4 regions of the Streptomyces sp. AHU1 genome follow, and region 3 is predicted to be linked to each of the others. Evidence: riboswitches for the same ligand, from Rfam matches in the RefSeq annotation. Region 3 holds a riboswitch; each other region holds the start of a gene.
The links. Region 3 has a riboswitch for cyclic di-AMP ahead of ACICHK_RS19345 (M23 family metallopeptidase). Riboswitches for the same ligand answer to the same signal wherever they lie in the genome.

Region 1 (7,617 bases), 2.3 Mb from region 3:
GCAGGGCCGTGATCGCGCGGGCCCGCTCGCTGTCGCCGCGGGCGACCGCGTCCACGATGCCCCCGTGCTCCGCCCAGGACTCCGCGGGGTCGGCCGGCGCCTCCACCGAGTACATCCAGGCGATCTTGCGGCGCAGCTGGGCGAGCGTGGAGGTCAGCGCGGGACTTCCCGACGCCTGCGCCAGCGTCTCGTGGAACCAGCCGCCCAGCGAGCGCAGATCCTCGCTGTTCCCTTTCCTGGAACGCTCCTGCCCGAGCCTGACCAGGCCTCGCAGCACCTTGAGGTGGGCCTCCGTACGCCGCTGCGCGGCCCTCGCGGCACCCAGCGGTTCCAGCAGCATGCGCATCTCCAGGAGGTCCGCGGCCTCCTGTTCGGTGGGCTCCGCGACGCACGCGCCCGCGTGCCGTCGGGTGACCACGAAGCCTTCGGCCTCCAGGGTGCGCAGGGCCTCGCGGACGGGGACGCGGGAGACGCCGTAGCGCCGCGCGAGCAGTTCCTCGGTGAGTCGGCCGCCGCGTCCGTAGACACCCGCGACGATGTCGTCACGGATCGCCGTGCACACCGAGTGCGCCGGAATACGCATGACCGACCTCCGCTTTAATCCCCGCGAAACGTCATCGATTGACGCTTGTTCAGTGACTCTATTGCAGGAAGCCGGAATTTCCGATGGCGGGCCCGAATCCATGGATATTTTTTGGACAGACGACCTCCGGAAACGACGATGCCCCGGCTCGGTGAGCCGGGGCATCGAAAGCGGCGGAGAAGCCGCGAAGCGGTCGTCAGACGTTGACGCCGTGCGAGCGCAGGTACGCGACCGGGTTGATGTCCGAGCCGTACTCCGCGGTCGTACGGGCCTCGAAGTGGAGGTGCGGTCCCGTGGTGTTGCCGGTGTCACCGGAGAGGCCGATCTGCTGTCCCGGAGTGACCGTCTGGCCCACGGACACACCGATGGACGACAGGTGGCCGTACATGGTGTACGTGCCGTCGTGCATCTTGATCACCACTTGATTGCCGTAGGCGCCGCCGTCTCCGGCCGTGACGATCGTGCCCGCGCCGACGGCGTGGACCGGGGTTCCGGTCGCGGCGTGGAAGTCGACGCCGGTGTGGCTGCCGGACGACCAGAGGGCGCTGCTGGCCTGGTAGCCGGTGGAGACGTACGAACCGGTGATCGGCATGACGAAGGTGTTCAGGCGCTTGCGCTCGGCCTCGCGGGCGGCGCGCTCCTTGGCCTCACGGAGCTTCACGGCCTGCTCCGCCGCCTGCTTGCGCGCGGTCTGCTCGGCCTGCTTGCGGGCGGCGGCCTCGTCGGCGGCGAGCTGCTGCGCGAAGGCCTGGGCGTCGATCTGGTCGGCGACCGTGTCGCCGACGGTGACGGCCTGGGTCAGCCCCGTCTGCGTCTGCTCGACGGAAGCCTCGGCGGCGAGCGCGGGGGCGGCCAGGGTTCCGACCACACCGGTGGTGGTGAGCGCCGCGACCCCGACGGCGGTCGTGGTCGTGCTGTGCACGCGGCTCGGACGACGGTGCTTGCCGGTGCCACAGGAGAACGCCATGTAGAGGCTGGTCCTTTCCTTCCCTCTCGCCTACCGGGTTAGCTGACGGGTTCGGAGCAGGAAGGTCTCCTACGGACCCCCTCGGGGAGAGGGCGTCCGATTCACCCCAGGGACTGCGTGTGGGTCCCCGGCTCCCCTGGCTCGCGCCATGGGGACTCGGCGATGACTGTCCGGTGCCGCGGGCGCGGCGCACTGCCTGACGAACAGCCGGAACGACGCTATGCGGGGCGTCGTTCGAACAACAAACGGATCACGATTTTTGTAACGCATCCCACAGGGCAGAAGGGCAACCGCCGTACGAATGTGGACATCTCGCGAGGGGCGTACGGGAAAAGGAGGGCCCTGACGGCTCTTCAGCCGTCAGGGCCCTCCTGGGTCGCACGGGTTCTACTCGGCCGCCACCACGGTGACTTCACCGATTCCGAGGGCCCTGACCGGCTCCGCGATCTGCGCCGCGTCACCCACCAGGACGGTCACCAGACGGTCCGTCGGGAAGGCGCTCACGGCCGCCGCGGTCGCCTCCACGGTGCCGGTGGCGGCCAGTTGCCGGTAGAGCGTCGCCTGGTAGTCGTCCGGCAGGTGCTGCTCGACCTGGTCCGCGAGGGTGCTCGCGACGGCCGCCGCCGTCTCGAACTTGAGGGGCGCGACACCCACCAGGTTCTGCACGGCGACGTCGCGCTCCGCGTCGGTCAGTCCCTCGGCCGCGAGGGTGCGCAGCACCTTCCACAGGTCGTCGAGCGCCGGACCGGTGTTGGGGGTGTCGACCGAGCCGCTGATGGCGAGCATCGCGGCTCCCGTGCCGTCCGGCGCGGAGCGCAGGACCTGGCCGAAGGCCCGTACGCCGTAGGTGTAGCCCTTCTCCTCGCGCAGGACGCGGTCGAGGCGCGAGGTGAGGGTGCCGCCCAGGCAGTACGTGCCGAGGACCTGGGCGGGCCACACGCGGTCGTGCCGGTCGGCGCCGACACGGCCGATGAGCAGCTGCGTCTGGACGGCGCCGGGACGGTCGACGATGATCACGCGGCCGGTGTCGTCGGCGCTCACCGGCGGCACGGGAAGGGGCTCGGCGGACGAGCCGGTCCAGGATCCGAGCGTGTCGGCGAGCAGCTCGTCGAGATCGACACCGGTCAGGTCGCCGACGACGACGGCGGTGGCCGTGGCGGGACGCACGTGCTTCTCGTAGAAGGCACGGACGCCCGCCGCGTCGATGTTCCGGACGGTCTCCTCCGTGCCCTGGCGCGGGCGCGCCATGCGCGCGCTGGCCGGGAACAGTTCCTTGGAGAGTTCCTTGGCGGCACGGCGGGCCGGGTTGGCCGTCTCGTGCGGGATCTCGTCCAGCCGGTTGGTCACCAGCCGCTCGACCTCGCTGTCCGCGAACGCGGGGGCCCGCAGGGCGTCGGCGAGCAGGCCGAGTGCCTTGGCCAGGCGCGAGACGGGCACTTCGAGGGACAGGCGTACGCCGGGGTGGTCGGCGTGCGCGTCGAGCGTGGCGCCGCAGCGCTCCAGCTCGGCGGCGAAGTCCTCGGCGGAGTGCTTGTCGGTGCCCTCGGAGAAGGCGCGCGCCATGATCGTGGCGATGCCGTCCAGGCCCGCGGGCTCGGCGTCCAGCGGCGCGGCGAGGATCACCTCGACGGCGACGACCTGCTGGCCGGGGCGGTGGCAGCGCAGCACGGTCAGGCCGTTGTCCAGGGTGCCGCGCTCGGGGGCGGGGAACGCCCACGGCTTGGGCTGTCCGGCCTGGGGCTGCGGGTGGAAGTCCATGGTGGCGAGCTCGGTCACTTCGCCGCCTCCTCGTCGGTCTCGTCGGCGGAGTCAGCCGCGTCGGCGGCTTCGGCGGCGGTCGGCTCGTAGACGAGCACCGCCCGGTTGTCGGGACGCAGGCGGGCCCGGGCGGCCTCCCGGACCTCCTCCGCGGTGACGTCGAGGACGCGCTGCACGGCGGTCAGGGCGAGCTGCGGGTCACCGAACAGGACGGCGTAGCGGCACAGTTCGTCGGCACGGCCCGCGACCGTGCCGAGCCGGTCCAGCCATTCGCGCTCCAACTGGGCCTGGGCGCGCTCCATCTCCTCGGCCGTGGGGCCCTCCTCGGCGAACCGGGCGAGCTCCTCGTCGACGGCGGCCTCGATGACCGGGACCTCTACGTCGCCGGACGTCTTCACGTCCAGCCACCCCAGGGAGGGCGCCCCCGCGAGCCGCAGCAGACCGAATCCGGCCGCGACGGCGGTACGGTCACGGCGCACGAGCCGGTTGTAGAGCCGGGAGGACTCGCCGCCGCCGAGGACGGTCAGCGCCAGGTCGGCCGCGTCACACGCGCGCGTGCCGTCCTCCGGGAGCCGGTAGGCGGCCATCAGGGCACGCGCCGGGACGTCCTCCTCGACGACCTCGCGCACCTGCTCACCGATGATGTCGGGCAGCGAGCCGTCCCGCGGGGCGGGCTTGCCGTCGTGCCCGGGGATGGAACCGAAGTACTTCTCGACCCAGGCGAGCGTCTGCTCCGGGTCGATGTCGCCGACGACCGACAGGACCGCGTTGTTGGGCGCGTAGTTGGTGCGGAAGAACGCGCGGGCGTCCTCCAGGGTGGCCGCGTCCAGATCCGCCATCGACCCGATCGGGGTGTGGTGGTACGGGTGGCCCTCGGGGTACGCGAGCGCGGTGAGCTTCTCGAACGCGGTTCCGTACGGAACGTTGTCGTAGCGCTGCCGGCGCTCGTTCTTCACCACGTCGCGCTGGTTCTCCATGGACTCGTCGTCCAGCGCCTCGAGCAGCGATCCCATGCGGTCGGCCTCCAGCCAGAGGGCGAGCTCCAGCTGGTGGGCGGGCATGGTCTCGAAGTAGTTGGTGCGCTCGAAGCTCGTCGTGCCGTTGAGCGAGCCGCCGGCGCCCTGGACGAGTTCGAAGTGGCCGTTGCCGTGGACCTGCTTGGAACCCTGGAACATCAGGTGCTCGAAAAGGTGGGCGAGTCCGGTCCGGCCCTTGACCTCGTGGCGCGAGCCGACGTCGTACCAGAGGCAGACCGCGGCGACCGGGGTCAGATGGTCCTCGGAGAGCACCACGCGCAGGCCGTTGGCCAGGCGGTGCTCGGTCGCTGTCAGACCGCCGGAGCCTGCCTCAGCTGTGGCCGTGTGACCCATGGGCATGTACGTCCCTTCGATCGCGGAACTGCGTCATTCCTGTCGGTCCTGCCACTGTATGCAAGCGCGCGGACGCCTGGCGAAGTTCCCGCACCGCGTACGCCGAGAGCGAGACTTGCGCGTGTCCCCCGCGCACCCGGGAAACCCTTCCGGGAACCACCGCGAACGCGTCCGGGGACCGTCCGGCACCGGGCCACGAACGCCTCCGGGGGCTGTCCGGCCCCGGGCTCGGCGGCCGCCCGGCACCGGTCCCGAAGCCGCCCGCGGAGCGCGCCGGGGAGGCGCTACGGACGGGTCGCGGTCGGCGTTGTCAGTGGGGCGGTCCACAATGGTGCGCGTCAGCACCCGTTCATGCCCCGGCAGAGACTGTGAAGGAGCCGCAGCAGCGATGGCCCGCCGCAGCACGAAGACCCCGCCGCCCGACGACTCGTACGAGGAGAAGATCCTCGACATCGACGTCGTGGACGAGATGCAGGGCTCCTTCCTCGAATACGCGTACTCGGTCATCTACTCGCGAGCCCTGCCGGACGCCCGCGACGGCCTCAAGCCGGTCCACCGCCGCATCGTGTACCAGATGAACGAGATGGGCCTGCGCCCCGACCGCGGCTACGTGAAGTGTGCCCGTGTCGTCGGCGAGGTCATGGGTAAGCTGCACCCGCACGGCGACGCGTCGATCTACGACGCCCTGGTGCGCCTGGCGCAGCCCTTCTCCATGCGTCTGCCCCTGGTCGACGGCCACGGCAACTTCGGTTCGCTCGGCAACGACGACCCGCCGGCCGCGATGCGTTACACCGAGTCCCGGATGGCCGACGCGACGTCGCTGATGACCGAGTCGATCGACGAGGACACCGTCGACTTCACGCCCAATTACGACGGCCAGGAGCAGGAGCCGGTGGCCCTCCCGGCCGCTTTCCCGAACCTGCTGGTCAACGGCTCGTCGGGCATCGCCGTCGGCATGGCCACCAACATGCCGCCGCACAACCTGGGCGAGGTCATCGCCGCCGCCCGGCACCTCATCCGCTACCCGGGGGCCGACCTCGAGACGCTGATGAAGCACATCCCGGGACCCGACCTGCCCACCGGCGGCCGGATCGTCGGCCTCTCCGGGATCAGGGACGCGTACGAGTCGGGCCGCGGCACCTTCAAGATCCGCGCCACGGTGTCGGTGGAGGACGTCACGGCGCGCCGCAAGGGCCTCATCGTCACCGAGCTGCCCTTCACCGTGGGTCCGGAGAAGGTGATCTCCAAGATCAAGGACCTGGTCGGCTCGAAGAAGCTCCAGGGCATCGCCGACGTCAAGGACCTCACCGACCGTGCGCACGGCCTGCGCCTGGTCATCGAGATCAAGAACGGCTTCGTGCCGGAGGCGGTCCTCGAACAGCTCTACAAGCTGACGCCGATGGAGGAGTCCTTCGGCATCAACAACGTGGCGCTGGTGGACGGCCAGCCGCTCACCCTGGGCCTCAAGGAGCTGCTGGAGGTCTACCTCGACCACCGCTTCGACGTCGTGCGCCGCCGCAGCGAGTTCCGCCGCGGCAAGAAGCGCGACCGGCTGCACCTGGTCGAGGGTCTGCTCGTCGCCCTCCTGGACATCGACGAGGTCATCCGCCTCATCCGCTCCAGCGACAACTCGGCGCAGGCCAAGGAACGGCTGGTCGAGCGCTTCTCCCTCTCCGAGATCCAGACGCAGTACATCCTGGACACGCCGCTGCGCCGGCTCACCCGGTTCGACCGCATCGAGCTGGAGTCGGAGCGCGACCGCCTCAACGGCGAGATCGACGAGCTGACCGGCATCCTGGAGTCGGACACGGAGCTGCGCAAGCTCGTCTCCGGCGAACTGGCCGCGGTGGCCAAGAAGTTCGGCACCGACCGGCGCACGGTGCTCCTGGAGTCCGCGGGCGCGCCGGCCGCGACCGTCCCGCTCCAGGTCGCCGACGACCCGTGCCGCGTCCTGCTGTCCTCCACGGGACTGCTGGCGCGTACGATGACCGCCGCCCCCTTCGGGCAGGACCCTGACGGCAAGCGCACCAAGCACGACGTGATCGTCTCCGCGGTGTCCGCGACGGCACGCGGCGAGATCGGTGCCGTCACGTCCCTGGGCCGTCTCCTGCGCCTGAACGTGATCGACCTCCCGCAGCTGCCCGAGACGGCGTCGGCGCCCAATCTCTCCGGGGGCGCTCCGGTCGCGGAGTTCCTGTCCTCCCTCGAGCCGGACGAGACGGTGGTCTGTCTGACGACGCTCGACGAGGCGTCGCCGGGCCTCGCGATCGGCACGGAGCAGGGTGTCGTCAAGCGTGTGGTGCCCGACTACCCCTCGAACAAGGAGGAGTTGGAGGTCATCACCCTCAAGGAGGGCGACCGGATCGTCGGCGCCGTCGAGCTGCGCACCGGCGAGGAGGACCTGGTCTTCATCACGGACGACGCCCAGCTGCTGCGCTACCAGGCCTCGCAGGTACGTCCGCAGGGCCGTGCCGCGGGCGGCATGGCGGGCATCAAGCTGACGGACGGCGCGAAGGTGATCTCGTTCACCGCGGTCGACCCGGCGGTCGACGCGGTGGTGTTCACGGTGGCGGGTTCGCGCGGGACGCTGGACGACTCCGTCCAGACCACGGCCAAGCTGACTCCCTTCGACCAGTACCCGCGCAAGGGCCGCGCCACGGGTGGTGTGCGCTGCCAGCGGTTCCTGAAGGGCGAGGACTGTCTGTCGCTGGCCTGGGCCGGTGCGGCGCCGGGGCGTGCGGCGCAGAAGACCGGTATGCCCGTCGACCTGCCGGTGATCGACCCGCGCCGTGACGGTTCGGGCGTGTCGCTGGGCAAGCCCGTGTCGGTGGTGGCCGGCCCGGTGTAGTCCGCGGTCAGCCCTCCGGGCTGGGCTCCTGCACGTAGCGGAGGACGCCCCACATGCTGTGTTCGTCGGCGTGCGGGGCGTCCTCTTCGCA
Region 2 (7,617 bases), 850 kb from region 3:
CACTGCGTGGCCCAGTGGGGCCACGACTTCCGTCCCGACTACCTGGCGCTCTCGCTGCTCGGCGAACGCTGGCCGGACGTCCCGCGCATCGCGCTGACGGCCACGGCCACGCGCGCGACGCACAGGGAGATCACCCAGCGCCTGGGCATGCCCGCGGCCCGCCACTTCGAGGCGAGCTTCGACCGGCCCAACATCCAGTACCGGATCGTCCCCAAGGCCGACCCGAAGAAGCAGCTGCTGTCCTTCCTGCGCGAGGAACACGCGGGCGACGCGGGCATCGTGTACTGCCTCTCGCGCAACTCCGTCGAGAAGACCGCCGAGTTCCTCTCCCGCAACGGCATCGAGGCGGTGCCGTACCACGCGGGCCTGGAGCCGGGCACCCGTGCCGCGCACCAGTCCCGCTTCCTGCGGGAGGAAGGCCTCGTGGTGGTCGCCACGATCGCCTTCGGCATGGGCATCGACAAGCCGGACGTCCGGTTCGTCGCCCACCTCGACCTGCCGAAGTCGGTCGAGGGCTACTACCAGGAGACGGGGCGCGCCGGCCGTGACGGACTTCCCTCCACGGCCTGGATGGCCTACGGCCTTCAGGACGTGGTCCAGCAGCGCAAGCTGATCCAGGGCTCGGAGGGCGACGAGGCGTTCAGACGCCGGGCCGCCTCCCATCTGGACTCGATGCTCGCCCTGTGCGAGACGGCACAGTGCCGGCGCTCACAGCTCCTGGCCTACTTCGGCCAGGACCCCGACACCCCGGCCTGCGGCAACTGCGACACCTGCCTGACGCCCCCGGAGACCTGGGACGGCACGGTCGCGGCGCAGAAGCTGCTGTCCACGGTGGTGCGCCTCCAGCGCGAGCGGGGACAGAAGTTCGGCGCGGGCCAGATCGTCGACATCCTGCTGGGGCGCAAGACCGCCAAGGTGATCCAGTTCGACCATGACCAGCTGTCCGTCTTCGGCATCGGCGAGGAGCTGGCGGAGTCCGAATGGCGCAGTGTCGTACGGCAGTTGCTGGCCCAGGGGCTGATCGCGGTCGAGGGCGAGTACGGCACGCTGGTGCTGACCGAGGCGAGCGGCACCGTGCTGCGGCGCGAGCGCGACGTGCCGCTGCGCAAGGAGCCGCCGAAGCCGACCGCGTCCCGGTCGTCGGCGTCCAAGGGTGAGCGCAAGACCAAGGCGGCGGCGGCCGAGCTGCCCGCCGAGCTCGTTCCCGCGTTCGAGGCGCTGCGCGCCTGGCGCGGCGAGCGGGCACGGGAGCAGGGGGTCCCGGCGTACGTCATCTTCCACGACGCCACGCTGCGGGAGATCGCCACGGTGTGGCCCACCTCCGTGAAGGACCTGGGCGGCATCAGCGGAGTGGGCGAGAAGAAGCTGGCCACGTACGGAGAGGGCGTCATCGGGGTGCTCGCCTCGCTGGGCGGCGGCACGTCCGAGGAGCCGCCCACCGGCGGCGGATCCGGGGCCGCACCGGTTCCGGCGGCCGCCGCGGGACCGGACCCGGACTGGCCCGAGCTGGACCAGGAGCCGGAGCCCGAGGACTGGATGTAGCGGGAGCCGTCGCGGGGCACGGTGGCCAGGGCCCTGGCCACCGTGACACGGACCGTCCCGTACCCCGCTGAAGAGGGCTACGGGGTGACGGCCGGGGTGATGCGGCCCCGGACCTCGCCGAGGCCCACCCGGGTGCCGCCCGGGCCGGGAGCCCAGGCCGTCAGGGTGACCTCGTCGCCGTCCTCGAGGAACGTGCGCTTGCCGTCGGGGAGTTCGAGGGCGTCGCGTCCGTTCCAGGTGAGTTCGAGCAGGGAGCCGCGCTCGCCCTCGGAGGCGCCGCTGACGGTCCCGGAGCCGTAGAGGTCGCCGGTGCGCAGGGAGGCGCCGTTGACCGTCATGTGGGCCAGCTGCTGGGCGGCCGTCCAGTACATGGTGGAGAAGGGGGGCTCGGAGACGACGTGGCCGTTGATGGCCACGGAGATCCGGAGGTCGTAGCCGCCCGGTTCCTCGGAGGCGTCTTCGAGATAGGGGAGAAGGGGGTGCGTACGGACGGGCGGGGCCACGAGGGCGTCGTCCAGGGCGTCGAGCGGGGTGATCCACGCCGACACGGACGTGGCGAAGGACTTGCCGAGGAAGGGACCGAGCGGGACGTACTCCCAGGCCTGGATGTCGCGCGCCGACCAGTCGTTGAGCAGGCAGAGGCCGAAGACGTGGTCGCGGTAGTCACCGAGGGGCACCGGTCGGCCATGTTCCGAGGGGGTGCCGACCACGAAGCCGACCTCCGCCTCGATGTCCAGGCGGATCGAGGGACCGAAGACCGGGGCGGCGTCGGCGGGTGCCTTGCGCTGGCCCGACGGGCGCACGACATCGGTGCCGGAGACCACGACCGTGCCGGAGCGGCCGTGATAGCCGATCGGCAGGTGCTTCCAGTTGGGCGTGAGGGAATCGGCGGCGTCGGGGCGGAAGATCTGGCCGACGTTCCGGGCGTGGTTCTCGGAGGCGTAGAAGTCGACATAGTCCGCGACGGTGAACGGGAGGTGCAGCGTCACGTCGGAGAGCGGGTGGAAATGGGGGGCGAGGGTCTCCCGGTGGGCGGGGACGGTCACCCAGGCCGTCAGCGCGCGCCGGACGTCCGACCATGCGGTGCGGCCGGCCGCGAGCAGCGGGTCGAGGGTCGGCTGGGCGAGCAGCCCGGCGTAGGGGGAGCCGAGCGCGTGGGCGGCGGCGCCCGCGTCGAGCACATGGTCGCCGAGCCGTACGCCGACGCGTCGCTCGGGGGCGCCGGCCGGGTCGGTCAGGGAGAACACGCCGTACGGCAGGTTGTGCGGGCCGAAGGGATCGCCCTCGGGGACATCGAAGGGGGGCATCGGTTGGTGCCTCGCTTTCGGATTCGTACTCGCCATGTGGTGCATGTGTTCCACGCGTTTTATGTGGTCGGGGCCCACGTTACGGGGGAGTGCCCCTGCCGTGGCAGAGCCTAAAGGGTTTGCGATGTCCGTATTGTCCTTGTCGGGTTCGGTAATTCCGGCTTGGTGTCGTTCGGGGGTGGCGGGAGGGCGAGGGGGAAGGGGGAGGGCCCCGGGAGGGGCCTCAAGGGCAGGTTCTCCGGAGGCGGGAGCTTCCGGGTGTGCGCCGGTCGACGCCGGCCGGGACCTTTCAGGCCGCCTCGCGTGCACGGCCGTGCCTTTGGCCGTTTCCTCGATCGTGCTCCCGGTCACGCCGTCGGATCGGCAGGTCGTGTCCGGACTTCCCTCTATCGCGCCGGAGTTGGAGCTGGCGGGCTCAATGGCGCTGTCCCGTACCGCACTTGTCGAGGCTTGCCGATGATGACTGCCCCGACCTGCGTCCGTGCCCAGGTGGCTCGTCGGCGAGTTGCCTTTGTTCCAGGGGGCGTTGGGGTGTTGTGGTCGGTCGTGTGCGGGAAAGTCGGTGTGGGCGGAAGCGGAGCCTGGGTGATCCAAAGCGGTCGCAACGCGCTTACCACCGTGCGGTGAACGGCGTTGCTGACGGGATACCGGACGTCGTCCGGTTCAGGCCGGGCCGATGGGTCGTTCGATCCGTATTCTTCGGATCATGGCCGCTCCGACTGCATATTCACTCATCGCCACTGACCTGGACGGAACGCTGCTGCGCGGCGACGACACGCTCTCCGACCGGACACGCGCCGCGTTGGCGAAGGTGACCGGGGCGGGCGTCCGGCATCTCGTGGTCACGGGCCGCCCCGCACCGCGCGTGCGACCGCTTCTCGACGAACTCGGCGGTGAGGGGCTGGCGGTGTGCGGGCAGGGGGCGCAGCTGTACGACGCCGGCGCGGACCGGATGCTGTGGTCGGTGACCCTGGACAGGGAACTGGCGGAGACGGCGCTCGGCAAGATCGAGGCGGAGGTCGGGCTGCTGTACGCGGCGGTCGACCAGGACGGCGTGGACGGGCTCACGCTCATCGAGCCGGGGTACGTGATGCCGCATCCCACGCTGCCGGCGGTGCGGGTGCCGCGCCGGGACGACCTCTGGGCGGAGCCGATCAGCAAGGTGTTGCTCCGCCACCCGTCCATGTCCGACGACGAGTTGGCGGCAACGGCGCGGGGGGTGGTCGGTTCGCTGGCGACGGTCACCATGTCCGGGCCCGGCACCGTCGAACTCCAGCCATGCGGGGTGACCAAGGCGACGGGCCTCGCTCTCGCCGCGGCGCACCTCGGGCTCACCCCCTGCGCGACGCTCGCCTTCGGTGACATGCCCAACGACATCCCGATGTTCGACTGGGCCGCCCGGGGCGTGGCCATGGCCAACGCCCACCCGGAGCTGAAGGCGGTGGCCGACGAGGTCACCCTGTCGAACGAGGACGACGGCATCGCGGTGGTCCTGGAGCGCGTCTTCGACTTCTAGCCACGTCGACGCACCCGCCGACGCACCCGCCGACGCACCCGCCGACGGGCCCGGAGGGCGCCGTCGGCGGGTGAGGGGGGAAGTCGGGGGTGCGGGGTGCGATCAGTAGGCGCCGTTGACGTTGTCGATGGAGCCGTACTTGTCGGCCGCGTAGTTGCAGGCGGCGGTGATGTTCGCGACCGGGTCGTAGATGTTCGTCGACGTGCCGGCGACGTGGTACGCCTGGAACGTGGGGTCGATCACCTGGAGCAGGCCCTTGGAGGGGATGCCCGCGGCGGCGTTGGAGTCCCAGTTGTTGATGGCGTTGGGGTTGCCGGAGGACTCGCGCATCACGTTGCGGTGGATGCCGTCGTAGCTGCCCGGGATGCCGGCCTTGGCCATGACGTCGAGGGATTCCTTGATCCAGCCGTCGAGGTTGTTGGCGTACGACTTGGCGACGGCCTGGGTGGCGGTGGTCGCCTTGGACTTGGCGACGGCGGGGGCCGCGTTCGCCGCGGTGCGGACGGTCGTCGACTTCAGCGTCTTCGTGCCCACGGTCAGCTTCAGGCCCGGACGGAGCGCGGCGGGGTTGTCGCCGATGACGGCGCGGTTCGCCGCGTACAGCTTCTTCCAGCCGCCGCTCTTGGGGTACTTCTTCGCGATCTTGGAGAGGGTGTCGCCCTTGACCACCTTGTAGGTGACGAGCTGCACGTTGGGCACCACCGCGGTGTGGGCGGTCTTCGTGACCTGGGGGGCCTGCGCCGGGGTGGCGGCGCTGGCGCCGGTCGCGCTCACGAGCGGGAGGGCGAGGGCGAGACCGCCCGTTCCGGCGGCGATCAGGCCACGGGTGATGACGTTGGACTTCATGTGACGGTGCTTGCCGCGTGCGGGCATGACGAATTTCCTCTCCGACGCCTGCGAGGTGAGCTGTCGGGTTCGGGCGGGAGATGCCCGGCCGCGCTGTGGGCGCGGCTTCACCCCTAGCCGTCCGGTGTGTCCGGATCGGCGGCTTACCTGTGGTTCCCCCGCTCCTGCCGTGCGTGGGTCGATGGGTTACCGGGCGGCGGCAGGATTCGGCGATCCGCCCGGGGTCGACCAGAACGTATGCGAGAGCACATGTCCGAAACAAGACGAGATTTGACTGCGAAGATCGCTTTCGCCTGGTTAATGAGGGGGTAAAAAGTCCGATTGTGCCGGAATTGAATCCTCAACTTGCCTTTGGTGAAGGGGTTCGTCGAGTGAGGGTGCGTGTCGACGGCCCGGTTCGCCGGTGACCCAATTCACGAGACCAAAGAGCACCAAGGTGGCATGAAGGGTAATTCGGGCATTGTGCTTGCGATGGCGGCGGCCATAGGGCCTCCGGAAGACGCCGAGCGGCCCTTCGTGCGGCGGGAATTGTGGCGCGGGACACGTCGGTGGGCGCGGCCCGGTGATCCGCTCTCCGGCCGCCGGGCCGCGCCGGTGTCCGGCAGGTTCTCCCGTCCCGGACGTCGCGCGGGACCGGTCCGGACGTGAGCCGATTCGGAGGGGGAGCGAAGTGAAGTGCGGCCCGCGTCAACGGTGTTCGGTGTACGCGCGTTGTATTGGCGCGGGACCGGGGCGTGCGGGGGTCGCGGGAAGTGAACTCCCTTGCCGGTAAGCCCTGTCGGCCTACCGTGCGCCGCGGGTGACGTCGGGGCCGTTCCGGCGTGGGTGTTCCGCGGTGGATCCGGACGGGATGGCCGGGGCCGACCGGGTCGAGCGGGCGCGGGCGGGCAGTGGGTCCGGCGTGCCGATCACGTATGCCTTCCCGACCTTTCCCAGCCCTCCGTCTCTTTCCGGCCCTTCTGTGGCTCCCCCTGCGCGTTCGGGACCGCCGAGGCGCACACGGGTGCCACCGCGACCGGAGCCGCTTCCCCTTCCAGTGCCAGGCGCCTCCGGCCGCTTCCGCCGCTCCGGCGGTGGGTTCCGTACAGGTGCGACACCGTGTCGCGGCGCGGACCGTGCCGATCGCCGACCGTGAGCCGGAAGGCCGACCGGAAAGCCGACCGGAAAGTCGGCCGGACGGCCGATCGGAAGGCCGATCGGGGGACCGCCTCCCCGCCGTCCGGCCCGGTCCCGGGTGTCCGCTCCCCTCGACGCTTCCTCCGCTCCTCCGCTCCTCCGCTCCTCCGCGTCGCCGTGCCCGGGTGGTGTCGTCGCTCACGCGGGGCCGTCCAGCCGGTCGGGTGGTGAGGGAGGTGCTCCACGAGGGGGCGGGTGCGGGCTCCTCGGCCGGGCCCGCCGGGTCCGGGCATACGGAAGGGTGCCGTCCGGGAGGGGGACAGGGGTGCCCTTATGAGTGGTCTCGTGAGGGAAGGACGTACGGATGTGCATGAACGTCATCTCTATGGATGGAAGACGCGGTGCGGCGCGGCCGGGCGGCGGGGGGCGCCGCGCTCCGGTCGGGCACGGGGCGGGTGCTGCTGCCGGACATGGCCGGTCGCCCCTTCCGGGCGCCTCCCCGCATGCCATGGCGAGTCGCTTCATCCAGCCCGATCATGTACATACGGTTGGTGACCGGGTGGTGTCCGCGAGGCGGGGTACCCGCCGTTGGGGCACGCAGGTGCTTCCCGTGTGCCTTCCGGGTGTACTCCCGCATACCTCCTGGCGGAGCGAAGTCGGCCGGGGGACGGTGGGCGCTCGCGGTGATCGAAACGTGACCGGATACGCTGACTTGAGTGATGGCAGCGACACATCGACAAACCGTGTCATCGACCGAATGATCGACCGAGTTCGCCATGTGATCGTCAGCAGACAGGAGAACCTCTCGTGACCGTCGTCGGGCCGTTCGGACTGAGCGTGCGGGACCAGGCTCTCGAAGCCGATGTCCAGGCCGGATTGGCGGCTGTCGAGGAGGGTTTGCTCGAAGCCACCAAGAGCGAGGTCCCCTTCATCACGGAAGCTGCCCAGCACCTCGTGCGGGCCGGCGGGAAGCGGTTCAGGCCGCTGCTCGTGATGCTCGCCGCACAGTTCGGCGACCCCTACGCGCCGGGTGTCGTGCCCTCGGCCGTGGTCGTCGAGCTGACCCATCTCGCCACGCTGTACCACGACGACGTGATGGACGAGGCCGAGGTCCGGCGCGGGGTGGCCAGCGCCAACGCCCGCTGGGGCAACTCGCTGGCCGTCCTCACCGGCGACTTCCTCTTCGCCCGCGCCTCGTACATCCTGGCCGACCTCGGACCCGAGGCCGTCCGGATCCAGGCCGAGGCGTTCGAGCGGCTGGTGACCGGGCAGATCCTGGAGACCGCGGGG
Region 3 (7,617 bases):
CCGATGCCCCGTCCCTACGTCCTGCTGTCCGCCGCCGTCTCCCTCGACGGCTTCCTGGACGACACCGGCCCCGAGCGGCTGCTGCTCTCGGGCCCGGCCGACTTCGACCGGGTCGACGAGGTGCGGGCGTCCAGCGACGCGATCCTGGTGGGCGCCGGCACCCTGCGCACGGACAACCCGCGGCTCCTGGTCAACTCCGCCGAGCGGCGTGCGGCCCGTGTCGCCGACGGCCGCCCCGAGTACCCCCTGAAGGTCGCGGTCAGCGGCTCCGGCGAGCTCGATCCGAAGGCGCAGTTCTGGCACACGGGCGGCGAGAAGGTCCTCTACACGACGGACGAGGGCGCGCGGCGGGCGTCCGCCCTGCTGGGCGGCATCGCCGGCGTCGACGTCGTGCCGACGGGACCCGGACTCGACTGGCGCGTGCTGCTGGAACACCTTCACGACGTACGGGGCGTGCGCCGCCTCATGGTCGAGGGGGGCGGCAAGGTCCACACCCAGCTCGTGCGCGAGCAGCTCGCCGACGAACTGCAGCTCGCCGTCGCCCCCCTCTTCGTCGGACAGTCGGACGCGCCGCGGCTGTTCGGGACCGGGAACTACCCTCCGGGGCGGATGCGGCTGGTGGAGACCCGGCCCGTCGGCGACGTCGTGCTCATCCGGTACGTCCCCACCGCGCCCGGCACCGGCCCGCTCGCCTCCGCCGCGGACCGGCGGTGGCTGGAGCTCGCCTGCGAGCTGGCGGAGCTGTGCCCGCCCTCGAAGACCGCGTTCAGCGTGGGCGCGGTGGTGGTCGCGGCCGACGGCACCGAGCTGGCCCGGGGGCACTCCCGCGAGGGCGGCGACCCGGTCGTGCACGCCGAGGAGGCCGCCCTCGCCAAGATCGACCCGGCCGATCCGCGGCTGGCCGCCGCCACCGTCTACAGCAGCCTGGAACCGTGCGCCCGCCGCGCCTCCCGGCCCGCGCCGTGCGCCCGGCTCATCCTTGACGCCGGTGTGCGGCGGGTCGTCACCGCCTGGCGCGAGCCCGACACCTTCGTCACGGACGCCGACGGGAGCGGGCTCCTCGCCGCCGCGGGCGCCGAGGTCGTCGTCCTCCCCGAGTACGCGGACCGCGCCGAGGCCCCCAACCTGCACCTTCCGGCCCGGTAGGACCGGGTGTCCGCGCGCCCGCCCGAGGGGCGCGTTTAAACGGGTGTGCTCCGGGTCCCGCGGATGGCGTACACTGGTGTCAACGACGCGGGGTGGAGCAGCTCGGTAGCTCGCTGGGCTCATAACCCAGAGGTCGCAGGTTCAAATCCTGTCCCCGCTACTGAAGGCCTGGGGCCGGAACTCGGATTCACGAGTTCCGGCCCCAGGTGTTTGTCCCCGTCGGTTCTCCCGCGCTTCTCCCGGCTTGTTCCGGCTCATCGCTGCTTGTTCCGGCTTGTTCCGGTTGGGGTTCTTCGGTCCGCCCGTGATTTCCTCCGGCGGGCAGGCGGTGTTCCCCCGGCCCGCGATCCGTGCGGGAGCTTCGTGACCTGGCCTTTCCGGTCCCGGTCACGAGTGGTGGTCGGATGACGCCCCTCCGTACGGATGCTGACTTGCCGTCAGGCAAAATCCCGTCCATGTGAAAGGCCAACTCGCCCGTTTTTCATCGCTCATGACCCCAAAGTCCTGGCCGAAAGCCGTTAATGATCAGTCCGAACAGCTTGGAATTCGGTACCCGGGTCTATTAACGTTCGGTAACGCAGCGCGGTCGTCACAACCGTCACAAGAGGCGGCTCCGTGCGCACGTGCCGAATCCCGCAAGGGAACCGGGGACCCATCTCGTGGGGTGAATCGAGCGTAATCCGCCGTGGGGACACGGTGGCAGTACGCCCGTAGGAGACCTTCCTGCTCCGAACCCGTCAGCTAACCCGGTAGGCGGCAAGGAAGGAAAGGAGTGCGCCCAGGTGGCGTCCAACCGGCCCGCTCAGCCAGCCTCGTTCACGCCGGACGAACCGCAGACCTTCGGCTACGGCAAGGACGAGGGCCCCTGGGAGGAGTGGAACCCCACCGCGGATTCCGTCGCTCCCGTCCGCGGCCGGCACCGCACGGGCAAGCAGCGCGGCGGAGGACTCGCCCGCAGCTCCACGGTTCTCGGCGTCGGCGTCATAGCCGCCGTCGGAGGGGGCGGCATCGCCAGCGCCGCTCCGGGCAAGGCGCCCGTCTCGATCTCGCTGCCCGACCTGTCGTCGGTCGCCGCGTCGGCCAAGGCCCTGATATCGGACAGCGGATCCACCAGCACCGCTCCCAAGGGTTCCACGACTCCGCTCACCACCGCCGGTCTGACCGGCTCCGACGCGGCCCACGGCACCGCCGACGCCGGTGAGGCGCTGCGCGACCGCATCATGCAGCAGGCCCAGTCGCAGCAGAACCAGGCCGACACCGCCACGCAGCGGGCGGCCCAGACCGCCGCCGCGAAGAAGGCCGTCGAGCTCGCCGCCAAGCAGCAGGACGAGGCCGAGGCCAAGGCCGCCGCCGCGAAGGAGAAGGCGGAGGAGGCGGCCAAGGAGAAGGCCGAGGAGGAGCGCCTCGCCGAGCTCGCCAAGAGCTACTCGCTGCCGACCTCCTCGTACACCCTGACCTCGACCTTCGGCGAGGCCGGCTCCATGTGGTCCTCCGGCTACCACACCGGACTCGACTTCGCGGCGCCCACCGGCACGCTCCTCAAGGCGATCCACAGCGGCACCGTCACCGAGGCCGGCTGGGCCGGCGCGTACGGCTACCGCACGGTCCTCACCCTCGACGACGGTACGGAGCTCTGGTACTGCCACCAGTCGTCCATCAGCGTCACCGTCGGCCAGAAGGTCGCCACGGGTGATGTCATCGGACGCGTGGGCGCGACGGGCAACGTCACCGGGCCGCACCTGCACCTCGAAGTGCACCCCGGCGGCGCCGCCACCGGCATCGACCCGATGGCGTGGCTCCAGAGCAAGGGCATCAACCCCTGATCCGTGCGGCTCCTCGACCCGTGCGGTTCGTCGACCCGTACCGTTCCGACGAGGACGCCCACGGCTCCTGACGTGTCCCGTGCCCGTGTCCTCCCCGGTCTCCGGCGGTCCTGACGTCACCCCCCTCCGACGTCAGGACCACCGGTCGGGCGCGCACGAGAGGCCCCACGCACCGGCCCGTCCGGGACGAGTGCGGAATGCATCCGTCCGGCACGGGCGTTGGGGTCGTACATGACTTCTCTTCGCAAGCTCGGTTCGTCCGACCTCGAGGTCTTCCCGCTCTCCCTCGGCGGCAACGTCTTCGGCTGGACCGCGGACGAGACCCGGTCCTTCGCCGTGCTCGACGCCTACGCCGCCGCCGGCGGCAACTTCCTCGACACGGCCGACTCCTACTCGGCGTGGGTCGAGGGCAACGAGGGCGGCGAGTCCGAGACCGTCATCGGCAAGTGGCTCAAGACCCGTGGCAACCGCGAGGACATCGTGGTCGCCACCAAGGTCAGCCAGCACCCCGCGTACCCGGGGCTGTCAGCCGCCAACATCAAGGCCGCGGCGGACGCGTCGCTGCGCCGCCTGGGCACCGATCACATCGACCTCTACTACACGCACTTCGACAAGCCGGACGTGCCGGTCGAGGAGATCGTCGGAGCCCTCGACGAACTGGTGAGGGCCGGCAAGGTGCGGCACATCGCCGCCTCCAACATCTCCCCGGAGCGGCTGCGGGAGTCCCTGGAGTTCTCCGACCGCGAGGGCCTCGCCCGGTACGTCGCGCTCCAGCCGCACTACAACCTCGTCTCGCGCGACACCTACGAGGGCGCCCTGCTGGAGGTCGCCTCCCGGGCCGGTCTGGCGGCCGTCCCGTACTACGCGCTCGCCTCCGGTTTCCTCACCGGCAAGTACCGCCCCGGCACGACGGTCGACTCGCCCCGGGCGGCGGGCGCGGCCAAGCACCTCGGCACGGAACGCGGGCAGCGGGTCCTCGCCGCCCTCGACGAGGTCGCCGGGGACCGCGGCGTCGCCGTCCCGACGGTGGCCCTCGCCTGGCTGGCCGCACAGCCGACGGTCGCCGCGCCGATCGCCTCCGCCCGTACGGTGGAGCAGCTCCCGGCCCTGCTGGGGGTCGCGGACCTGGTGCTGACGGACGAGGAACGGGCACGGCTGTCGAAGGCGTCGGCGTAGCGGCCGGACGGTCGGACAGACGGGGCCCTGGCACACGGCACCGGTGATGCCCCCGGCACGCCACGCGCCGGGGCCGTTTCCCGCTAGGAGCGGTACGGGTTGTACGCCGGATACGGTGCCGGAGCGGACGCCCGCGTCGGCGGGCCGTACGGCCGAGCGGGCGGGACGACGTACCCGTACCCGTGGACCGGCCAGTGCGGCGGCGCGGGCAGCGGTGCCGTCGCACCGGCCGCGTAGGCGAGAGCCGGACGGGCGATCTCCCGGCGGCGCCACAGCTCCTCCAGCAACTCGCGCTCCCGTACGACGAAGTCGGCGCCCGCACGGCCCCTGCGCCCCCGGTGGCGCAGGAACGCCAGCGAGGTCGCGTACGCCTCGTACTCCGCCACCGAGCGCGCCGCGCTTTTGCCGAGGTGATGGCCGGCGTACTCGCGGGCGAGCCGCCGCGCCCGCATCGAGCCGAGGACCCACGGTTCGGCCGCGCCCAGCCATCCGGCGGCGGTGTACACGGGCAGCTCGGTACGGACGGTGCGCAGTTCGCGCTGCCGGGTCCAGACGACGAGCCAGGTCAGCAGCCCGAACGCGGGCACCATGAACGCGGCGTACACACCGAAGAACCCGAACCGGCCGAAGCCGGACGAGCCGTTCCAGAGCGCGTGCATGCCCATCGCGAGCAGCAGTCCGGTGAGGGGGAGCAGCACCCGGCGGGCGCGCCGGCGTTCGGGGGACAGCGCCGCGACGCCGAAGCCGATGCCGGTCAGCACGGTGAACAGCGGATGCGCGAAGGGCGACATCACCACGCGGACGAAGAAGGTCGCCGCGGTGACGGAGGCGAGGCCGCTCTCCCCGCTGAGCCGGTCGGTGCCGAAGGCGTTGCCGAGATAGAGGATGTTCTCGGTGAAGGCGAAGCCGGTGGCGGTGACCCCGGCGATGACGACACCGTCGACGATCCCGGTGAAGTCCCGTCTGCGGAAGAGGAAGACCAGCAGGACGGCCGCCGCCTTCGCCGATTCCTCGACGACGGGCGCTATGACGGTCGCGCCGAGCGTGTCCGCGCCGGACGGGTCCGCGGTCGTCATGGCTATCCAGCGGGTCGCGAAACTGTTGGCGACGATCGCTATGAGCGCGGCCGCGCAGGCGCCCCAGGCGAAGGAGAAGAGCAGGTTGCGCCAGGGGCCCGGCTCGACCCGGTCCAGCCACCGGAAGGCGGCCACGAGCAGCGGCACGGGGAACACGGCCAGCCCGAGGCCGACCAGGAAGCCCTCGGTGCCGGTCTGTTCGCGGACGAGGGCGAGGATCACCAGCCCCGACATCGCGAGCAGCGTGATCAGCGCTCCGTAGCGCACCCATCCGCGCTGCCACCAGTGCGGATGTCTCGGCGCGGGTCCGGCGGGTCCGGCGGGCCGGGTCGGATACGGGGGATGGATGGCCACGGCATTGACCCTAACGAGGGAGGGCGTGGCCCGCGACGGCAAGGGGAGTCCCCGGGAATTCCCGGCGGACGCCGACGGGTGTGTGCGGGTCAGTCGCCCGGGGCGTGCTGGTCTCGATGCTGTACGCGGCGGAAGAGGAGGTCGTTCACCACATGACCCTTGTCCAGTCCCTGGCCCTCGAAACGGGTCAGCGGCCGGAACTCCGGACGGGGCGCGAAACCGCCGTCCGGCCGGGTGTTCTCGAAGGCGGGGTGCGCGCTCAGCACTTCGAGCATCTGCTCGGCGTACGGCTCCCAGTCCGTCGCGCAGTGCACGAGCGCGCCCGGCGCGAGGCGGGTCGCGGCGAGGTCCAGGAACTCCGGCTGGATCAGCCGCCGCTTGTGGTGCCGCTTCTTGGGCCAGGGATCGGGGAAGAAGACGCGCAGACCGTTCAGGGAGTCGGGTGGGAGCATCTCGCGGAGCAGGATGATCGCGTCGCCGTTGGCGACACGGATGTTGGTCAGGCTGTTCCGCTCGGCGAGGTTGAGCAGGTTGCCCTGGCCGGGGGTGTGCACGTCGACGGCGAGGATGCCGGTCCCCTGGTCGTCGGCCGCCATCTGCGCGGTGGCCTCCCCCATGCCGAAGCCGATCTCCAGCACGACGGGGACGTCCGCCCCGAACAGCTCGGCCAGGTCGAGCGTCCGCCGTCCGTCGATGTCCAGACCCCACTTGGGCCACAGCCGCTGCAACGCGTCCGCCTGTCCGGTCGTCACCCGGCTCCGGCGCGGCTGGAAACTCCGGATCCGCCGCTCGAAGTGCGAGCCGGCGGGATCCGCCTGCGGACCGTCGGGGAAGCGGGGCTCGCCCTTGGCGCGGTGGTGACGCGGCGAGCCGTCCTCGGCGGAGGCGGGCCGGGTCTCTTCGGTGGAGTCGAGGAAATCAGACACAGTGGGGTCGATTTTACGGGCGCTGCAGCAAGCCCGGAGCGGACCTGGCCCGGAGCCGGGGCATCCCCCTCGAAGCCGGGCGGCCCCCGGAGCCGGGCGGACCGCCGAGGACGGCGGGCGGGGCGCCGTGACGGGTGGGAGTGCCGCCAGGGCCGACAACAGGATTGTTGCCGGGGCCGCCTGGCGAGCCGCCACGGCCGACGGGTGGGCCGTGGCGGTCGGCGGGTGGGCCCGAGCCCGGCCGACGGGGCGCTGGGGTCAGCGGGTGGGCTGCCACGGCTGGCGGGTGGACCAGTGCGGTCGGGGTGGGGACCGTCGTGGACGGCGTCATCCGGAGGGTGGAGCGCTCAGGCCGCCGCCAGGCCGAGAGGGCGGGCCGCCGTGGCCGCCGGACGGACCACCACGGCCGGGGTGCGGGCCGCCGTGGCGGCGGGGGGACGGTGGCCGGGCGGGTGGGCCGCTCAGGTCGCCGCCAAGGACGCCAGTGCCCGGCGGGCGACCTCCCGGCCGATCGGGAGGGAGGCGGTGGCGGCCGGGGACGGCGCGTTCAGTACATGCACGGTCCTCGGGCCCTCCTTGATCAGGAAGTCGTCGACCAGGGTGCCGTCGCGCAGGACCGCCTGGGCGCGGACCCCGGCGGCGGCGGGGACCAGGTCCTCCGGGGTCACCGCGGGCAGCAGCCGCCGCACCGCCTCCGTGAACGCCGCCTTCGACACCGACCGGCGCAGCTCCCCGGCCCCGTAGCGCCAGTGCCGCCGCGCTATGTGCCAGGAACCCGGCCAGGACAGCGTCCGGCCCAGTTCACGGGGCCGGACGACTCCCCATCCGTATCCCTCCCGGGCGAGCGCGGGCACCGCGTTGGGGCCGATGTGGACGCCGCCGTCGATGCCCCGGGTGAGATGGACGCCGAGGAACGGGAACGCGGGGTCCGGAACCGGGTACACCAGGCCCCGCACCAGCTCCGGCCGCGCCAGCGTGTAGTACTCGCCACGGAAGGGGACGATCCGCATCCCGGGGTCGTCCCCCGTGAGCCGGGCCGTTTCGTCGCAGTGCAGCCCCGAGCAGTTGACGAGCACCCGGCCGCGGACGACGCTCCCGTCGGCCGTGCGCACGGCG
Region 4 (7,617 bases), 510 kb from region 3:
CCCATCGCGATGACGAGGTAGTCGAAAGGCAGCTCGTACGCCTCGCCCACGAGGGGGGCGACCGTGGCGACCTTGCGGTCCTGGTCGATGGTGGTGACCCGGCCGGTGAGGACCTCCGCCTTGGGAAGTACACGCCGCAGCGGGACGACGACGTGCCGCGGGGAGATGCTGCCGGCGGCTGCTTCGGGGAGGAAGGGCTGGTAGGTCATGTACGACCGGGGGTCGACGACCGTGACGGTCGCCTCTCCGTAGCGCATCTGCTTGAGGATGCGCCGAGCTGCGTACAGGCCTACGTACCCACCGCCTACTACGAGGATCCTGGGACGCTCCGTGGTGCTCATGCCATCGAGTATCCACCCGCTTCCGAGGGGTCGCTCGTGCGCCCCTTCACAAGCTCGGGCAGGGCCTCTGCTACACTCCGCCGCCCCCGCGGCAGGGACCATGGCGGCAGGGGTGGACCGCCGGGCGGTTCGTACCGTTGTCAACACCGTGTGAGCTGCGGACCGACCCGTTCGGCCCAGCGGACCACACCCGCGTTTCACCGCCCCGAAACGCGGTCGCAACGCTTCACCGAGCATGCTGCCGGACCGCCCGGACCCCGGGGAAGGGTCCAAAGGGCCCCTTCGTCGCCCGGCAGGGCTCTTTTCCTTGTGAAGAACTTCACGAAGTTTCTCCGCGGGGCCTCTCCGGAGGGGTTCCAGGACCCCGTCCGGCGCGCTCATACGCTATCCGTTCCGCTCAGCCGAGGCTACCGATCGGTAGTAAAGGAGACCCGTGCCACGTCGCCGGACAAGGCGCCCGGAGCCCGTGCGGCGGCCGGGAAGCCGGACGGCCCCGGGCCCCTCGGGAAAGGGGAACCGGGGCCGTCCCACGCCCGTTCTCGGCGCCTCGGCGCGCGTCAGCCGCCCTGGCCGGCCTCGGCGGCCTCCGCCACCTGGAAGGCGATGCCGTCGAGGATGTCGTGCTCACTGACCACGACCTCCCGCGCCCCGGTCCGCTCCATGATCGAGAGCAGGACGAGGGCGCCGGCCCCGATCACGTCCACCCGGCCCGGGTGCATCGAGCCGATCGCGGCGCGCTCGGCATGGGTGGAGCGCAGCAGCCACTCGGTGATCTCGCGGACGCGCTCGAGGGAGACCCGGGAGTGGTGGATCCGCTCGGAGTCGTACTCCTGGAGGTCCAGCGCGATCGCCGCGATCGTGGTGACCGAGCCGGCCAGCCCCACCAGGGTGCGCGCCTCGCGCAGCGGGACCGTCTCCTCGGCGAGGTCGAGGGCGGCCTCGATGTCGGCGCGCATGGCCGCGACCTGCTCCGCGGTGGGCGGGTCGGTGACGACACCGTCGCGCACGAGGTGACGTTCCGTCATCCGTACGCAGCCGATGTCCACGGAGCGTGCCGCGCGCGCGTGTTCGGTTCCGACGACGAACTCGGTCGAACCGCCGCCGATGTCCACGACCAGGTAGGGCGTGGCGAGGTCGTCCCGCCCGGCCAGCTCCCTGGTCGCTCCGGTGAAGGAGAACTCGGCCTCCTGGTCCCCGGTGACGACCTCCGGCTCGACGCCGAGGATGTCCAGGACCCCGCGCACGAACTCGCCCCGGTTCTCGGCGTCCCGGGAGGCGGAGGTGGCGACGAAGCGCAGCCGCTCGGCGCCGTGCTCCTCGATGATCCGCGCGTACACGCGGCAGGCGTCGAAGGTCCGCTCCAGCGCCTCGGGGGCGAGCCGGCCGGTGCGGTCGACGTCCTGGCCCAGCCGGACGATGGTCATCCGCCGGTCCAGGTCGGTGAGTTCACCCGTCCGCGGGTGCGCGTCGGCCACCAGGAGCCGGATGGAGTTCGTACCGCAGTCGACGGCGGCGACGCGGGTCACCGGCCGTCCTCGGCGGACTCGGCGGACTCGCCGGACTCCGCGGACCCGGCGGAACCCTCCGCCGTCGCCTCCTCGCCGGACGGCGCTCCGGCCCGGGTGACACAGGCGCCCTTGCGCCACCACTCGGGCAGCATCGCGATGGCCTCGTCACCGAGCGGGTTGACGCCCGGCCCGGCGGCCAGCGAGTGGGCCACCAGGACGTGCAGGCACTTCACCCGGTCCGGCATGCCGCCCGCGCTCGGGAAGCCCTCCAGGACCTCGATGGCGTCACGGCGCGCGATGTAGTCCTCGTGGGCGGCGCGGTAGGCGGCCGCCAGCTCGGGGTCGGTGGCCAGCCGCTCGGTCATCTCCTTCATGACCCCGTTGGCCTCCAGCGTCCCGATCGCGGACGCGGCCCGGGGGCACGTCAGGTAGTACGTGGTCGGGAACGGCGTGCCGTCGGGGAGGCGGGGCGCCGTCTCCACCACGTCGGGCTGGCCGCAGGGGCAGCGGTGCACGATCGCGCGCAGCCCGCGCGGCGGCCGGCCGAGCTGCTGCTTGAAGGCCTCGACGTCGGCGTCGGTGGGCTCGGTGCGCGGGGTGGTGGGGGGTGGCGTTTCCATGCCGTGAGTCACGTGTCTTTCCGGTTCGGTTCATGGGTCGTCAGTGGTCGGCGGCGTCGGCTCTGTCCACGCCGTCCCAGACACCGGTGTACCAGGGGCGGTCGGCGGTGCCCCGGTCGGCACGGGCCTGCCTCGCGGCGTCCGGGTCGATCACGACGTAGCCGGTCTCGCCCGGCATCACGTAGTGCAGCCGCTGCCGGATCTGCTGCTTCGCGTACGCGTCGTCCTGCCAGCGCGCCTTGAGGTCGCGCAGCTGCTCGACCCGCTGCCGGGCCTGCTCCCGCTGCCGTTCCAGTTCGCCGATCTGGGCGCGCTGGGAGACGTACTGCCGCATCGGGTACGCGAGGGCGACGATCAGGGAGCACAGGACCATGGCGAGCAGCGCGGCCCGGCCGGTCAGCCGGGAGCGGCGCGCCTGCCGCTTGGTCTGGGAGCGGTAGACCCTGGCCGCCGTCTGCTCGCCGAGCAGCTTCAGCCTGGTCGAGGTGGAGAACCGGTCCCGGTCCTTCACGGCCATGAGTCCCGCCTCCCCAGTACCGGCCCGCCGTACGGGCCCGTCACGTGCGTACGTCCCCGCACACGGTACGGGACCGGGTACGGGGACGTACGAAAGGACGCTTGCTGAGCCGTACGGGTCAGCCCTTGAAGCGGGGGAACGCCGAGCGGCCGGCGTACACCGCGGCGTCGTCGAGGATCTCCTCGATGCGCAGCAGCTGGTTGTACTTGGCGACGCGCTCGGAGCGGGCCGGGGCGCCGGTCTTGATCTGGCCGCAGTTGGTGGCGACGGCCAGGTCGGCGATGGTGACGTCCTCGGTCTCGCCGGAGCGGTGCGACATCATGCACTTGAAGCCGCTGCGCTGGGCCAGCTCGACGGCGTCCAGGGTCTCGGTGAGCGAGCCGATCTGGTTGACCTTCACGAGCAGGGCGTTGGCGGTGCCCTCCTCGATGCCGCGGGCGAGTCGCTCGGGGTTGGTGACGAACAGGTCGTCGCCGACGAGCTGGACCTTGTCGCCGAGCTTGTCGGTGATGACCTTCCAGCCGGCCCAGTCGTCCTCGAACAGCGGGTCCTCGATGGAGACGAGCGGGTACGCCGCCACGAGCTCCTCGTAGTACTCGGTCATCTCGGCGGCCGAGCGGGACTTGCCCTCGAACTCGTACACGCCGTCCTTGTAGAACTCGGACGCGGCGACGTCGAGCGCGAGCGCGATCTGCTCGCCGGGGACGTAACCGGCCTGCTTGATGGCCTCGAGGATGAGGTCGAGCGCGGCGCGGTTGGAGTCCAGGTTCGGGGCGAAGCCGCCCTCGTCGCCGAGGCCGGTGGACAGGCCCTTGGACTTCAGGACGGACTTGAGGGTGTGGTAGACCTCGGTGCCCCAGCGCAGGGCCTCGGAGAAGGACTCCGCGCCGATCGGGGCGATCATGAACTCCTGGATGTCCACGTTGGAGTCGGCGTGCGAGCCGCCGTTCAGGATGTTCATCATCGGAACGGGCAGCAGGTGCGCGTTCGGGCCGCCCAGGTAGCGGAAGAGCGGCAGGTCGGACGCCTCGGAGGCGGCGTGCGCGACGGCGAGCGAGACGCCGAGGATGGCGTTGGCGCCGAGCGAGCCCTTGTTGTCGGTGGCGTCCAGGTCGAACATCGCCTGGTCGATCAGGCGCTGCTCGGTGGCGTCGTAGCCGACGAGCTCCGGGCCGATCTGCTCGATCACGGCGAGGACGGCCTTCTCGACGCCCTTGCCCTGGTAGCGGTTGGGGTCACCGTCGCGGAGCTCGATGGCCTCGAAGGCTCCGGTGGAGGCGCCGGACGGGACGGCGGCACGACCCGTGCTGCCGTCGTCGAGGCCGACCTCGACCTCGACCGTGGGGTTGCCTCGGGAGTCCAGGATTTCCCGGGCTACGACGACGTCGATGGACGGCACGAGCATCTCCTTTATGGGATGTGACGCGGTACGCGGGGCTCGGCAGCCCCGTGGGATGAGCCTAACCGGCCCACGGGGATCGGCCAGCGACCGACCGCCCCTCGGGCGAAACCGAGCGTACGTATTGTTCCTGAACGGAACAAAAAAAGGAAATAAAAAGAACCCCGCTCCGGCGCGTGCGGGGGAACACGCGCCGGAGCGGGGAGCCCGTGGGGACGGGGCCTCGCGGGCCTCCGGTACGGAGGTCGCGCGAGAGAGCGGCCCTCGGCCGGGAAGACGCCGACCGGAGCTGGGGCCGGGGCCGTCCTCCGCCGAGGACGGCCACGTCAGCCCGCCTGCCGCACCGTTCAGCGCAGGTGCAGCTGCTGGCCCGGGTAGATGAAGTCGGCGTCGGCGACGATGTCCTTGTTCAGCTTGAACAGCTTCTGCCAGCCGCCCTTGACGTGCTTCTTCTCGGCGATCGAGCTGAGGGTGTCACCCTTGACGACCTTGTACTCGCCGTCGCCCTTCTTGACCTTCTTGCCGGTCGGGGTGGTGACGGTCTTCTGGACGGCGGGGCGCTCCGCGGAACGGGCGGCGTGCTGCTCCGCCGTACGGGTGGAGGGCTGTTCCGTCGCACGGGTGGCGGGAGCGCTCTGCGAGCCGCTCGACGACGAGGAGGAGGGGGTGGACGGGGCCGCCGGGGCCGAGCCGCCGCCGTACGGGGTGCTCGACAGGCCGACACCGCAGGTCGGCCAGGCGCCCTTGCCCTGCGCGGCGAGGACCTTCTCGCCGATGGCGATCTGCTGCGACTTCGAGGCCTGGTCGGCGGTCGCGGCGTAGGCGGTGCCGCCGTACGCGGCCCAGGTGGAGGACGAGAACTGCAGGCCGCCGTAGTAACCGTTGCCGGTGTTGATCGACCAGTTGCCGCCGGACTCGCACTGGGCGACGGCGTCCCACTCGGAGGCGGTGGCGGCGGAGGCGCTGCCGGCCGCCATCAGCGGGGCGGCGATGGCGGCGCCGGTGACGCCGGCGATCGCGGCGACACGGGTGGCCTTGTTGGGACGACGGTGCTTGCCCTTGCCGGAAAACAGCATGGAGTGATCCCCTCACCGACGCCTGCGAGGTGAGCTGTCGGGTTCGGGCCGGTTGAGTTGCCCGGCCGCACGCCTTCGGTCCCGTCTCCAGGACGTCCGGCACGCGGCTTCACCCCAAGCCGTTCCCGGGCGTCTCTCAACTCCCGGTCCCGGCGCTTACCTTGGGTCCCCCGCTCCTGCCCACGGCGCATGACGCGACGACTGTTCCCGTACGGCCGTCGGCAGGATTCGGCGTTGCGACCGTCGGGGCCCGCTGTGGCGAGCGGTCACGACCGTAAGCAGTGAACCGAGGGAAATTCAAAGACGATCAGGGCTTCTGAGACTCATGTCTCACTTGCGCCAAATAGGACATTCCACAGCGAACTATGACGCGAACTCCCGCTAGTTCTGGGCCGTTTCGGCGTCGGCGGCAATGCTCCGACCAGGGACGACGAGGCCGGGACCGCTGTCGGCCGCCACCTTGTCCACGGTGAGCAGCTCGCCACCCTCGTCCCCGGAGTCGGAAGAGGCGGAATCGCTCCAGAGGCTGTCCACGACCTCCGCGATGTACGAGTTGCCGACGGCACCGCTCGGGAGGCCCGGAGTGCTCGCGGCGTGCCGCCCGGCGGAGGCCTCGGCACGGCTGTCGGCCGCGCTCTCCGCGGCGTCCGCGCCGCGGTGCCGCCCGGTGCCGGCGCCCGGCGTGGCGGAGGCGTCCGAAGAGGCTTCCTTCCGTCCGGAGTTGGCCGATTCGTCGCTCTTGCCGTTCTTGCCGTTCTTGCCGTTCTTGCCGCTCTTGCCGGCCTTCGCGTCCGAGTCGTCGGAGCTCTGCGAGGCGCTGGGCTTCGCGGTGCCGTCGGCCGCGTCCGAGGAGTCATCCGAACCGGCGGAAGCGGAGGAACCCGCCGAAGGGGACGAACTGGGCGAAGTGGCCAGGCCGGACGAAACGTACGAGCCGGACTCGCCCCCGGTGTTCGACGAGTCGCCGGCCACGCCCGTGTCGACGCTGACCTCGCCCGAGCCCTTGCCGAGCCCGGAGAGCGGCCCACAGGTGGGCCAGGCCGCGAGACCCGAGTCGGCGAGCACCTTCTCGGCGACGGCTATCTGCTGCGAGCGGCTGGCCTGGTCGGCCGTCGGGGCGTACTCGAGGCCGCCGTGCGCCTCCCAGTTGGCCTGGTCGAGCTGGAGGCCGCCGTAGTAGCCGTTGCCCTGGTTGGAGCTCCACGCGCCACCGCTCTCGCACTGCGCCACCTTGTCCCAGGTGTTCCCGTCGGCCGCGCTCGCGCTCGCCGCGGCGAGCAACGGGATGGCGATCGCCGATCCGGTCACCCCTGCGGCGACGATGAGTGCCGGGGCCTGACGAGGGCGACGGTGACGGCCGTTCCCGGAGAGCATGCGAGAGCCTTTCGAGCGACAGCGGGGGAGCAACGCGGCTCCCGCCAAGCGAGAAGCGCAGGCGCCGCGTTGATGGGTGAAGGTAGTCGCAGTCGAACGCTGGTTACAAGTCGATGCAGTACAGATCACGCGAAGATCACAGACTTGATGGAGCGTCATGTTCCGGTAGCGGTAGGAGCGCTCTTTCCGGTATGCGGAAGGGCTCGTTCGGCGGGGACACCGAAGGGTCGCCGATGAACCGATCAAGGCCTATTTGACCGGGGTGAACTCCACCGGAAGCGTGCGCAATCCACGCATAATGAGCCCTCCGCGCCAGCGCAAATCGGCCGATTCCCCGGCGAGTTGGATGTCGGGAAGTCGCTCGAGGAGCGTGCCGAGCGCGGTCTGCCCCTCCAGCCGGGCGAGCGGCGCGCCCAGGCAGTAGTGGATGCCGTGGCCGTAGCCCAAGTGCTGAAGGTCACGTCGGGAGAGATCGAGCGTGTCCGGATCCTGGAAGCGTTCGGGGTCGCGGTCCGCGGCGGCGAGGACCACGAGCACGGGGTCGCCGGCCGCGATGTCCTGCCCGCCGATCCGCACGTCCTCGGTCGCGAACCGCCAGGTGGCCAGTTCCACGGGCCCGTCGTAGCGCAGGAGTTCCTCGACGCCCGTCTCCAGCAGCCCGCTCTCCCCGGCCGCGAGGGAGGCCTGCAGGCGCGCCCGCTGCCCGGGGTGGGTCAGGAGGGCGTGCATCCCGTTCCCGATGAGGTTGACCGTGGTCTCGAACCCGGCGAAGAGCAGGATGA

Region 1: it holds a riboswitch for cyclic di-AMP, as region 3 does, so the genes downstream of both, ACICHK_RS29455 (M23 family metallopeptidase) here and ACICHK_RS19345 (M23 family metallopeptidase) in region 3, are expected to answer to the same signal.
Region 2: it holds a riboswitch for cyclic di-AMP, as region 3 does, so the genes downstream of both, ACICHK_RS23230 (transglycosylase SLT domain-containing protein) here and ACICHK_RS19345 (M23 family metallopeptidase) in region 3, are expected to answer to the same signal.
Region 4: it holds a riboswitch for cyclic di-AMP, as region 3 does, so the genes downstream of both, ACICHK_RS17140 (transglycosylase family protein) here and ACICHK_RS19345 (M23 family metallopeptidase) in region 3, are expected to answer to the same signal.

What each region holds. Positions count from the first base shown of each region.
Region 1 is NZ_CP174283.1:6,615,863-6,623,479, reverse strand. It holds gene ACICHK_RS29460 (GntR family transcriptional regulator) at 1-583, opposite strand, end outside; gene ACICHK_RS29455 (M23 family metallopeptidase) at 780-1,550, opposite strand; cyclic di-AMP (ydaO/yuaA leader) riboswitch at 1,563-1,722, opposite strand; gene ACICHK_RS29450 (M16 family metallopeptidase) at 1,938-3,326, opposite strand; gene ACICHK_RS29445 (M16 family metallopeptidase) at 3,323-4,678, opposite strand; gene ACICHK_RS29440 (DNA topoisomerase (ATP-hydrolyzing) subunit A) at 5,067-7,526, shown strand; gene ACICHK_RS29435 (CobW family GTP-binding protein) at 7,534-7,617, opposite strand, start outside.
Region 2 is NZ_CP174283.1:5,188,981-5,196,597, forward strand. It holds gene recQ (DNA helicase RecQ) at 1-1,542, shown strand, start outside; gene fahA (fumarylacetoacetase) at 1,620-2,849, opposite strand; gene ACICHK_RS23225 (HAD family hydrolase) at 3,556-4,365, shown strand; gene ACICHK_RS23230 (transglycosylase SLT domain-containing protein) at 4,468-5,238, opposite strand; cyclic di-AMP (ydaO/yuaA leader) riboswitch at 5,242-5,433, opposite strand; gene ACICHK_RS23235 (polyprenyl synthetase family protein) at 7,135-7,617, shown strand, end outside.
Region 3 is NZ_CP174283.1:4,335,941-4,343,557, reverse strand. It holds gene ACICHK_RS19355 (dihydrofolate reductase family protein) at 4-1,146, shown strand; tRNA gene ACICHK_RS19350 (tRNA-Met) at 1,233-1,306, shown strand; cyclic di-AMP (ydaO/yuaA leader) riboswitch at 1,761-1,917, shown strand; gene ACICHK_RS19345 (M23 family metallopeptidase) at 1,929-2,969, shown strand; gene ACICHK_RS19340 (aldo/keto reductase) at 3,201-4,145, shown strand; gene ACICHK_RS19335 (PrsW family intramembrane metalloprotease) at 4,229-5,575, opposite strand; gene trmB (tRNA (guanosine(46)-N7)-methyltransferase TrmB) at 5,665-6,501, opposite strand; gene lhgO (L-2-hydroxyglutarate oxidase) at 6,963-7,617, opposite strand, start outside.
Region 4 is NZ_CP174283.1:3,829,987-3,837,603, forward strand. It holds gene ACICHK_RS17115 (NAD(P)/FAD-dependent oxidoreductase) at 1-341, opposite strand, end outside; gene ACICHK_RS17120 (exopolyphosphatase) at 899-1,867, opposite strand; gene ACICHK_RS17125 (DUF501 domain-containing protein) at 1,864-2,469, opposite strand; gene ACICHK_RS17130 (septum formation initiator family protein) at 2,510-2,986, opposite strand; gene eno (phosphopyruvate hydratase) at 3,105-4,391, opposite strand; gene ACICHK_RS17140 (transglycosylase family protein) at 4,733-5,461, opposite strand; cyclic di-AMP (ydaO/yuaA leader) riboswitch at 5,466-5,659, opposite strand; gene ACICHK_RS17145 (transglycosylase family protein) at 5,843-6,769, opposite strand; gene ACICHK_RS17150 (cytochrome P450) at 7,085-7,617, opposite strand, start outside.